One region of the Pseudomonas sp. Ors-4-3C genome, then DNA from elsewhere that is predicted to be linked to it. Evidence: predicted binding sites of a transcription regulator. Region 1 holds the regulator's gene; the other holds the start of a gene.
The links. The regulator FliA, encoded in region 1, starts transcription of late flagellar genes. The targets are predictions, from matches to a motif close to CTAAAGTTTNNNNNNNNNNNGCCGNTAA.
Positions count from the first base shown of each region.

Region 2: a site for FliA is predicted at 3,107-3,134, ahead of ACVHNU_RS06040 (methyl-accepting chemotaxis protein). Genes of this name have one in related genera too.

Region 1 is NZ_CM146900.1:979,189-984,489, forward strand. It holds gene flhA (flagellar biosynthesis protein FlhA) at 1-608, shown strand, start outside; gene flhF (flagellar biosynthesis protein FlhF) at 620-1,960, shown strand; gene fleN (flagellar synthesis regulator FleN) at 2,074-2,904, shown strand; gene fliA (RNA polymerase sigma factor FliA) at 2,901-3,641, shown strand; gene ACVHNU_RS04580 (chemotaxis response regulator CheY) at 3,808-4,179, shown strand; gene ACVHNU_RS04585 (protein phosphatase CheZ) at 4,198-4,986, shown strand; gene ACVHNU_RS04590 (chemotaxis protein CheA) at 5,022-5,301, shown strand, end outside.
Region 2 is NZ_CM146900.1:1,297,305-1,302,605, forward strand. It holds gene ACVHNU_RS06035 (DUF6124 family protein) at 381-740, shown strand; gene ACVHNU_RS06040 (methyl-accepting chemotaxis protein) at 1,512-3,077, opposite strand; gene ACVHNU_RS06045 (lysostaphin resistance A-like protein) at 3,180-3,971, opposite strand; gene inhA (isonitrile hydratase) at 4,207-4,893, opposite strand; gene ACVHNU_RS06055 (GlxA family transcriptional regulator) at 4,983-5,301, shown strand, end outside.

The DNA of each region.
Region 1 (5,301 bases):
ACTCCAGCGAGCTGGTCGGCCACGAAGAAGTGCAGCAACTCATGCAATTGCTGGCCAAAAGCTCGCCGAAACTGGCGGAAGAGCTGGTGCCGGGGGTGGTGTCGCTGTCGCAGCTGCTCAAAGTGCTGCAGGCGCTGCTGGCCGAACATGTGCCGGTGCGCGATATCCGCAGCATTGCCGAGGCTATCGCCAACAACGCCGCCAAGAGTCAAGATACCGCCGCCTTGGTGGCCGCAGTACGCGTCGGCGTATCCCGCGCCATCGTTCAAAGCATTGTAGGCACTGACTCCGAGCTGCCTGTGATCACCCTGGAACCAAGGTTGGAACAAATATTGCTCAATAGTCTGCAGAAGGCAGGACAAGGCTCGGAAGAGGGCGTTCTGCTGGAGCCAAGCATGGCCGAGAAGCTGCAGCGTTCGCTCATCGAAGCGGCGCAGCGCCAGGAAATGCAAGGTCAACCGGTGATCCTGTTGGTAGCAGGCCCGATCCGCGCGATGCTCTCGCGTTTCGGCCGTCTCGCAGTCCCAGGGCTGCACGTGCTGGCCTACCAGGAAATTCCGGACAACAAGCAAGTGACCATCGTTGCGACAGTAGGGCCCAACGGCTGAGGTAGTGGTTTATGCAAGTTAAGCGTTTCTTTGCCGCCGATATGCGTCAGGCCATGAAGCTGGTTCGTGATGAGCTGGGCGCTGATGCCGCCATCATTGGCAACCGCCGCATTGCCGGCGGCGTCGAGCTGACGGCGGCGCTGGATTACAAATTGTCGGCGCTGGCGCCACGGGTTCCGAACATGGAACTCGAGGACGAGCTGCGCAAGACCCAGTCGCGCATCGTTACCGCCCAGGCCGAACTGAGCCTGCGTGGCGAAGCCGATGGCAACACCAATCGCCAGTTGTTCGCCGGGCTGCCGTTGACGGCCGGCCTGCCGCTGACCGCTGCCGAGCCGTTGAGCGAACCGACTTACGCCGCCCCGGCGCGTCCGGCGCCGGCGCCTGCCCAGTCGTCCGCCGGCATCGATCCGCGTGCGCTGGATTCGATGCGTTTCGAATTGAACAGTTTGCGTGAGCTGATGGAAGTGCAGCTCGGCACCCTGGCCTGGAATCAGCTGCAAGGCAGCCGTCCGGCACAAGCCAATCTGTATCGCCGTCTGCAACGTATCGGTCTGTCCGGACCGTTGTCGCGCGACCTGCTGGCGATGATCACCGACATCGAAGAACCGCGTCAGGCCTGGCGCATGCTGCTCGCGCACCTGGCGCGAATGATTGCCGTGCCAGAAGTCGAGCCGCTGGAAGAGGGCGGGGTGATTGCCATGGTCGGCCCGGCCGGCATGGGCAAGACCACCACCCTGGCCAAACTCGCGGCGCGCTACGTGCTCAAGTACGGCGCGCAGAATGTCGCGCTGGTCAGCATGGACAGCTTCCGCATCGGCGCCCAGGAACAACTCAAGACCCTGGGGCGGATTCTCAACGTGCCGGTAACGCACGTCGATCCGGGTCAGTCGCTGGTGCAGGCACTCGACCCGCTGCTGCGCAAACGCGTGGTGCTGATCGATACCGCCGGCCTGCAGGCCAGCGATCCGGCACTGCGCATGCAGCTGGAAAGTCTGGCCGGGCGTGGCATCCGTTCAAAAAATTATCTGGTGCTGGCAACCACCAGCCAGAAACAGGTTCTAACCGCCGCTTATCACAGTTACAAGCGTTGCGGGCTTGCCGGCTGCATCCTGACTAAACTGGATGAGACGGCCAGCCTTGGCGAAGTGTTGAGCCTGGCGATCAGTCATGAACTGCCGGTCGCCTACCTGACCGACGGCCCACGGATTCCGGATGATCTGCATCTGCCGCGCCGTCATCAATTGGTCAGTCGCGCCGTCAGCGTGCAAATGCAGGAAGAACCCAGCGAAGAAGCCATGGCTGACATGTTCGCTGATATCTACCACAGCCCGACCAAGCAGGTTGGCTGAGGTAATGAACAGTTTTTGTACCTACATCGATGGTCTGCCATGCATTGTTCCGGTTGAGAACGCGCAGCCAGTAATGTGGCCTCCGTCTATGCAAGACAAGGTAAAGAAATAACATGGGCAGCATGCATCCCGTACAGGTGATCGCGGTGACCGGCGGCAAAGGTGGCGTCGGCAAGACTAACGTGTCAGTGAACTTGTCTCTGGCGCTGGCAGAGCTTGGCCGTCGGGTCATGCTGCTGGACGCCGATCTGGGGCTGGCGAACGTCGACGTTCTGCTGGGACTGACCCCCAAACGCACTTTGGCCGATGTCATCGAAGGCCGCTGTGAGCTGCGCGACGTGCTGTTGCAGGGCCCCGGCGGGATCCGCATCGTGCCGGCCGCTTCCGGCACCCAGAGCATGGTGCACCTGAGCCCGGCACAACACGCCGGTCTGATTCAGGCCTTCAGCGACATCGGCGACAACCTCGATGTGCTGGTGATCGACACCGCTGCGGGTATTGGTGACTCGGTAGTCAGTTTTGTCCGCGCCGCGCAGGAAGTGTTGCTGGTGGTCTGCGACGAGCCGACCTCGATCACCGACGCCTACGCGCTGATCAAACTGCTCAACCGCGACTACGGCATGAACCGCTTCCGCGTCCTCGCCAACATGGCGCAGAGCCCGCAGGAAGGGCGCAACCTGTTCGCCAAGTTGACCAAGGTCACGGATCGCTTCCTCGACGTCGCCTTACAATACGTCGGCGCGGTGCCGTACGACGAAAGCGTGCGCAAGGCAGTGCAGAAGCAGCGAGCGGTCTATGAAGCCTTTCCGCGTTCCAAGTGCGCGCTGGCGTTCAAGGCGATCGCGCAGAAGGTCGATACCTGGCCGCTGCCTGCCAACCCGCGCGGTCACCTGGAGTTTTTCGTCGAGCGCCTCGTGCAGCAAACGGCAGGGCCTGTGCTATGACCGCCAGCGGTATGAACTACTACAAGAAGTCGGCACGTGACGCGCAGTACGAGTTGATCGAGCGTTACGCGCCACTGGTCAAGCGCATTGCCTATCACCTGCTGGCGCGCTTGCCGGCGAGTGTGCAGGTTGAAGACCTGATTCAGGCCGGGATGATCGGCCTGCTCGAAGTCTCGACCAAATACGACGCCAGCAAAGGCGCCAGTTTCGAAACGTATGCGGGCATCCGGATCCGCGGCGCGATGCTCGACGAAGTACGCAAAGGGGACTGGGCGCCACGTTCGGTTCACCGCAACACCCGTATGGTCAGTGACGCAATTCGGGCAATTGAAGCTAAAACCGGCCGTGACGCTAAAGATCACGAGGTTGCGGCCGAACTCCAATTGAGTCTCGACGATTACTACGGGATTTTGAATGACACCCTGGGCAGCCGGCTGTTCAGTTTCGACGACCTGTTGCAGGACGGCGAACACGAAGGGCTGCACGAGGATGGCGCCAGTGCTCATCTTGAGCCGTCACGCGATCTGGAAGATGAACGCTTCCAGGCGGCGCTGGCGGACGCGATTGCCAATTTGCCGGAGCGTGAGCGACTGGTGTTGGCGCTGTACTACGACGAAGAGCTGAACCTCAAGGAGATCGGTGAAGTCCTTGGCGTCAGTGAATCGCGGGTCAGCCAGTTACACAGCCAGTGCGCGGCCCGTTTGCGGGGGCGTTTGGGGGAGTGGCGAGCGCGCTGAAGGCAGTGTGGGGACACTGCGAACGAGGCTGGTGCGGTGATGAACGGCACCGGTCTTGCTCTGTTGTGCTCCAGACAGTCTTCGAGTGCTGCGCCGATTGATTGAAGTGGCGCGTCCAGGTGCTGGGCGCGTTTAAGACTGCTTGGAGGTCGAATTGAACAAAGACATGAAAATCCTCATCGTTGATGACTTCTCAACGATGCGGCGGATCATCAAGAACCTGCTGCGGGATCTTGGGTTCACCAACACCGTCGAGGCCGACGATGGCACTACCGCCATTCCGGTGCTCAACAGCGGCAGCATCGACTTTCTGGTAACGGACTGGAACATGCCGGGCATGACCGGTATCGACTTGCTGCGCCACGTGCGTGCCGATGAAAAACTCAAGCATCTGCCCGTGCTGATGGTGACCGCAGAAGCCAAGCGCGAGCAGATCATCGAGGCTGCTCAGGCCGGTGTGAACGGCTATGTGGTCAAACCTTTCACGGCTCAGGCGTTGAAAGACAAAATCGAGAAGATTTTCGAACGCATCGGCTGATGAACGCGCGGGGGAGCTATGGAGCATAACGAATCTTCACAGGGCGATTTCGAGTCGACCCTGAAAAAACACGCGGTCGAACTGGTCGAAAGCCTTGAAAAAGGCAGGTTCGGCGACGCTGTGCAACTGATCCATGAGCTCAATCAGACCCGTGACCGCGGCCTGTATCAGGAAGTGGGCAAGCTCACACGCGAACTGCACAGTGCGATCGTCAACTTCCATATCGATCCGCACATGCCGCAGGCCGAGGAAGTGTCGCAAATCACCGACGCCACCGAACGCCTGGGCTATGTGGTCAAGCTGACCGAAGCCGCGGCCAACCGCACCATGGATCTGGTGGAAAGCGCCACGCCGGTGGTCAATGGCCTGGCTGAAGAAGCTCAGGCCTTGAGCACCGATTGGGGGCGCTTCATGCGTCGCGAAGTCGGGGCTGAAGAGTTCCGCGAACTGGCGCGCCGGGTCGACGGTTTTCTGTCACGCAGCAGCACGGACAACCGTGCGGTGTCGAGCAACCTGAACGACATCCTGCTGGCTCAGGATTACCAGGACCTCACCGGTCAGGTGATCAAGCGTGTGACCCAGTTGGTCACCGAAGTCGAAAGCAATTTGCTCAAACTCGTACTCATGGCCAGTCAGGTGGACCGCTTTGCGGGCATCGAACACGACCGTGCTGCGATGCTTGCAGAAAAAGATCCACAAAAACATCTCTCGCAGGGTGAAGGTCCGCAGATTCATGCCGATAAACGAGAAGACGTTGTGTCCGGTCAGGACGATGTGGACGATTTGTTATCCAGCCTTGGATTTTGAGTTTAGGTTTTTAGACCTGTAGGAGCACCCCATTAATGAGCTTCGGCGCCGATGAAGAGATCCTTCAGGATTTCCTGGTTGAGGCCGGCGAGATTCTTGAGCAACTGTCCGAGCAACTGGTCGAGCTGGAAAGCCGCCCGGATGACGCAGATCTGCTCAACGCAATTTTTCGCGGTTTCCACACTGTAAAAGGGGGCGCCGGCTTCCTTCAGCTCAATGAGCTGGTGGAGTGCTGTCACATCGCCGAAAACGTGTTCGACATCCTGCGCAAGGGTGAGCGTCGCGTTGATGCAGAACTGATGGACGTGGTGCTTG
Region 2 (5,301 bases), 320 kb from region 1:
CGGATTTTTCTGTCGGTAAACGCAATCCTGCAGGCGCGTTTAAATCACACAAACCGTTACGCCACCGGACCTACAACACCTTGCGCCGTTACCTACGCGTACGCCAGAATCCGCCGGCTTACGCGGCTATGGGCCGGGCGATATCGTTTCCCTGTCACTGAGAATCAGTGATCGGGTTTGGTAGCCCGTCTGTAATAGCTGTATGGCAACACCTATTCAGTCTCTTTCTTGAGGCTTGGTTTTATGGTGGTCATGCGTGGGGCTCATTCGTGAGCGCCGGGTTCCTATTGCAGCCGGTCTACCAACCCGCGTATGGCCGCCACCCATCGTTTGGTAGCGTGGGTGATGGCTCCTTGGAATCTGCGATAGGAGTTACATCCATGTTCAAAGCCACGCCCAATCCACCAAAAACTGATCCAACCCCTCACCACCCCGAGTTTGAGTCGCAAAAGACAAAAGACGCCGCCGACCGCGCACTCGACTATTACCTCGACCCCGATATCCCGAAGTACTTCCCACCCAAGGCCCGCCCCATCTACATGGTCGATCCCACGCTCGATGACGAAACACTGCTCGTCGAAGCCTGTGAATCACTGTCATCAGCCAACGCCATGGCCGGCAATATCGCCAACTCGGTGAAAGGCCCTGAGCGCAAACCGCTGCTGGCGCTGCAACAGGTGATCATGCTGAACGAGCTGTTGGTCAATCGACTGCTGGATAAGCTGCGGTTGCCTCAATAATTTTGCTGGCCGTTATGGCCTCATCGCGAGCAGGCTCACTCCTACAGAGGATCGTCGCCGGGCACATGCTCTGTGATTACCGCAGATCAACAGTGGGAGCGAGCCTGCTCGCGATTGCGATCTGCCAAGCGCCATCAATTTCAAATAGGCAATAAAAAACCGGAAGGTTTCGCTAGCCGGTTTTCACGATCAAAAGATCGCAGCCTGCGGCAGCTCCTACACAGTTACTTGTAGGAGCTGCCGCAGGCTGCGATCTTTTTGGATTTACTTTGTAATGGGTAGCCTGCCAGTGATCACAAATTTATCGAACACTTTCTGACCATCACGCGCGGCTTGCCGAACATCCAGGAATGTCAGTTCATCACGAACTTTCTGTTTGTGGGGTTTTTGCGTGGGGTATGTATTCATGCTGGCCGATCTGCGTGATTGAGTAGCGACCGGCAAACGATAGAACTTGGCTGCACCGAGCACCAGTCGGCGCATTCTGGCGCAGTTGTAGGCAGTGTCTGCATTGCCTGAGTGAGATCGTCGTTGGCAGAGAAGGCCTCATCGCGAGCAGGCTCGCTCCCACATTTGGAATGCATTTCCCTGTGGGAGCGAGCCTGCTCGCGAAAGCGATCTGCCAAGCACCATCACTTTCAGACCAGCAACAAAAAACCCGGAAGCTTTCGCCGTCCGGGCTTTGAAGATCAAAAGATCGCAGCCTTCGGCAGCTCCTACATTGGAATGCATGTTCCTGTAGGCGCTGCCGTAGGCTGCGATCTTTTGTTTTTAGCGGTTAAACCGCTCCACCAACGAGTACTGCGTGTTGGCAGTCTTGGTCAGCTCTTCACTCAGCAGCGCCGAGTTATGCGCCTGTTCCGAGGTCTGGTCTGCCAATTCCGAAATGTTGCTGATGTTGCGGCTGATTTCTTCAGCCACTGCACTTTGCTCTTCGGTCGCCGCAGCGATCTGCGTGGTCATGTCGGTGATGTTGGCCACCGCTTCGCTGATCCCGACCAACGCCTGATCCGCTTCCAGCACCCGCGCCACACCTTCTTCGGCCTGGCGATGCCCGGCTTCCATGGTTTGTACGGCGCTGGAGGCAGTCTGCTGCAGCTTGGCGATCAGGGCATGGATCTGGCCGGTGGATTCGCTGGTGCGTTGCGCCAGTTGGCGCACTTCGTCAGCTACCACGGCGAAGCCACGGCCCATTTCGCCGGCACGTGCTGCTTCGATGGCGGCGTTGAGCGCGAGCAGGTTGGTCTGGTCGGCGATGCCTTTGATCACGTCGACCACGCCGCCGATTTCGTCGCTGTCCTTGGCCAGTTGAGTGACGGTCAGGCCGGTTTCACCGACCACCACCGACAGGCGCTGGATGGCTTCGCGGGTTTCGCCAGCGATGTCGCGGCCGCGGCCGGTCAGGCGATTGGCTTCCTGCGTCGCGTCGGCAGTGCGCTGCACGTGGCTCGCCACTTCTTGCGTGGTGGCAGCCATCTGGTTGACGGCGGTGGCGACCTGTTCGGTTTCCACGCGCTGACGTTCCAGACCGCTGGAGCTGTTGTGCGCGAGGGCGTCGGATTGCTTGGCCTGATCGGTCAGGTGCTCGGCGGTGTCCTGCAGACGGGTCAGGCAGGTTTTCAGGCGGGCTTCCTGGCTGAGGATCGACATTTCCAGACGCGCCTGCGCGCCACGGCTGTCGGTGTACATCTGCGCGATCAGCGGGTCGGAGGTGGTCTGTTCGGCCAGGCGCAGCAGGCGCTTGAGCCCGCGTTGTTGCCATTGCAGGCCCATCAGGCCCAGCGGTACCGACAGACCAGCGGCCAGGGCGAAGCCCCAGTGCGAGTTCAGGGTCGCGCCGATCACGAAGCTCAGTTGGCTGACCAGAATGAACGGCAGCCAGTCCTGCAGCACCGGCAGCCATTTGTCGCTGGAAGGAATTGCCGACTTGCCCTGGTTGATGCGTTGGTAGAGCGCTTCGGCACGGCGGATCTGTTCGGCAGTGGGTTTGATCCGCACCGACTCGTAACCGACCACCTGATTGCCGTCGAACACCGGTGTCACGTAGGCGTTGACCCAGTAATGGTCACCGGATTTGCAGCGATTCTTGACAATGCCCATCCATGGCAAGCCTTGTTTCAGTGTGCCCCACATGTGCGAAAACACCGCCGCCGGGACGTCGGGGTGACGAACCAGGTTGTGCGGCGCACGGATCAGCTCTTCACGCGAAAACCCGCTGATTTCGACGAAAGCGTCGTTGCAGTAGGTGATCACGCCTTTGGCGTCGGTTGTGGAAATCAACCGCTGCTGAGCCGGGAAAGTCCGTTCGCGTTGTGTAATGGGCTGGTTATTACGCATGGTTTTTCAATCCGCAAGGCTTTGAAAGGTTGTCGGCGCTGTCAGGAAATTATTGAAGTTTTTTTTCAGATATAAGTACGGCGTCGCAAAACCGCTCTTGCTTCAAGCGGCCAGCATCGGATAGGTGAACAGCGCAAAATGCAGCAGATTCAGCCCGAAATGCGTGGCGATCGCTGCCGCCAATCCACCGAAACGGTAAGCCAGACCATAGCCGACACCCGCCAGCCCCGCGAGCAACACCCAGTGCCAGCCAGCACCCGCATGTGCCAGGCCGAAGATCAGCGACGCCAGCAGCAGGGCGAGATTGTCGCCGTGGGGCAGGTGCTTGAACAGGCGGCTCAGGCCTCCCTGTATATAGCCGCGAAACAGCGCCTCCTCGACCAGGGTCACCAGCAGCAGATTGTTCAGCAACCACAACCACGCCTGATCGGGCCACTTCGGCGCCCAGGCGATCATGCCGAACAGAAGCGCTCCCCCCAGCGCCATTACGGCGCTCAATGTCAGGGCGAGGGCGCTGGCGAACACCGTCAGACGCAGCGAGCGTGCCGCGACGATCCACGGGCAGGCCAGCAACAGCCAGAAGCCGAGCAAGGGTTTGTCCAGATTGAGGTACATCACAAAAGGCACGGCGTCGTCGGTGAAGCGCATCCGGGCGATGGCCCGACCGTTGTCGAACCCCGGCAACCAGTGCAGCGCCAGTGACAGGGCGAGGAAGATAAACAGCGCGTGTCCCAGCAACCGCGCCACCGGCACCTGCTGTTGGCGCACGGCGAAACCGGCCACCAGCAACAATCCGACCGAGATCAGCGCGAGCCAGCTGAGGTGGCCAATGCTCAGCGCCCACCCGTAACCGAGGCTGAGAAGCGCCAGATAGACCCATGGCAACGCCTTCATCGAAAGTCCTTGTGCAGAATTTTGTGGAAGGGCTTTCTACACGGGTGGGGGCGTTGGGACAAGTCAAGGTGTGGCGGGAGGTGGGGACAACACAAAGCACGATCGCCAGACCCGGATCCCTTGTGGGAGCGGGCTTGCTCGCGAAAGCGGTGTATCAGACAACATCCATGTCGCCTGACACACCCTCTTCGCGAGCAAGCCCGCTCCCACAGTAGATCTGTGTGTGGCTGAGGAATCAGCGCAAATCGAGCTTCGCCGCAGCGCGCTCGGTGATTTCCGTGCGCAGTTTCAACGACGCCGCTGCACGATTACGAGCCTCTTCGACGACAGCACTCGGCGCCGTCTGCGGACTGCCCGATTCAAACGGCGGGGCCGGCGCATATTCCAGTTGCAGTTGGATCAACTGCGCCGCCTCAGCCCCCACCAGTTCGGCGGCCAGCTCCAGCGCAAAGTCGATCCCCGCGGTAATCCCGCCACCGGTAAACAGATTGCCGTCGCGCACCACCCGGTCCTGCACCGCAATCGCGCCGAGTTTCGGCAGCAGTTCGTGATAGGCCCAGTGGGTGGTCGCGCGTTTGCCTTTTAGCAGGCCCGCCGCGCCCAGCACCAGCGAACCGGTGCACACCGACGTCACATACCTAGCTTGCGCCGCCTGACGCTTGATGAAGCCCAGCGTCTGCTCATCTTCCATCAGCGGCCCGACCCCGGCGCCGCCGGGAATGCAGATCACATCCAGATTCGGGCAGTCGTCGAAGGTGGTGGTCGGTTTCAGCAGCAGGCCGGTGCTGGCGGTGACCGGCACCAGATCTTTCCAGATCAGATGCACCTGCACGTCCGGCAGCGAGGCCAGCACGTCATAGGGGCCGGTCAGGTCCAGTTGCTGCACCTGTGGAAACAACAGAAAACCGATCTGCAACGTCATGGGGGATTTCTCCATTTGAGGGGTGGACGGCTTCACTGTAGGCGCGTAGGTTCTGGCGCATACGCCAATCACCCCACGAATTACGCCAAATGCCCAAAGTCATCCATGTACTCGCGTTTGCCAACATGCAGATCCTCGATGTCACCGGCCCGTTGCAAGTGTTCGCCTCGGCCAACGACATCGCTCGCCAGCGCGGCTTGCCCGTGCCGTATGCGCCATCGGTGATTGCCTGCGAAGGCGGAGCGGTGATGTCCTCGGCGGGGCTGGCGGTGCTCGCCGAGCCGTTGCCGCAAGACGCCAGCGACACGCTGATTATCGCGGGTGGTTGGGGGATCTATCCGGCATCCGGAGATGAGTCGCTGGTGGATTGGGTACGCGAGCACGCAGCGAAATGTCGACGCGTGGCCT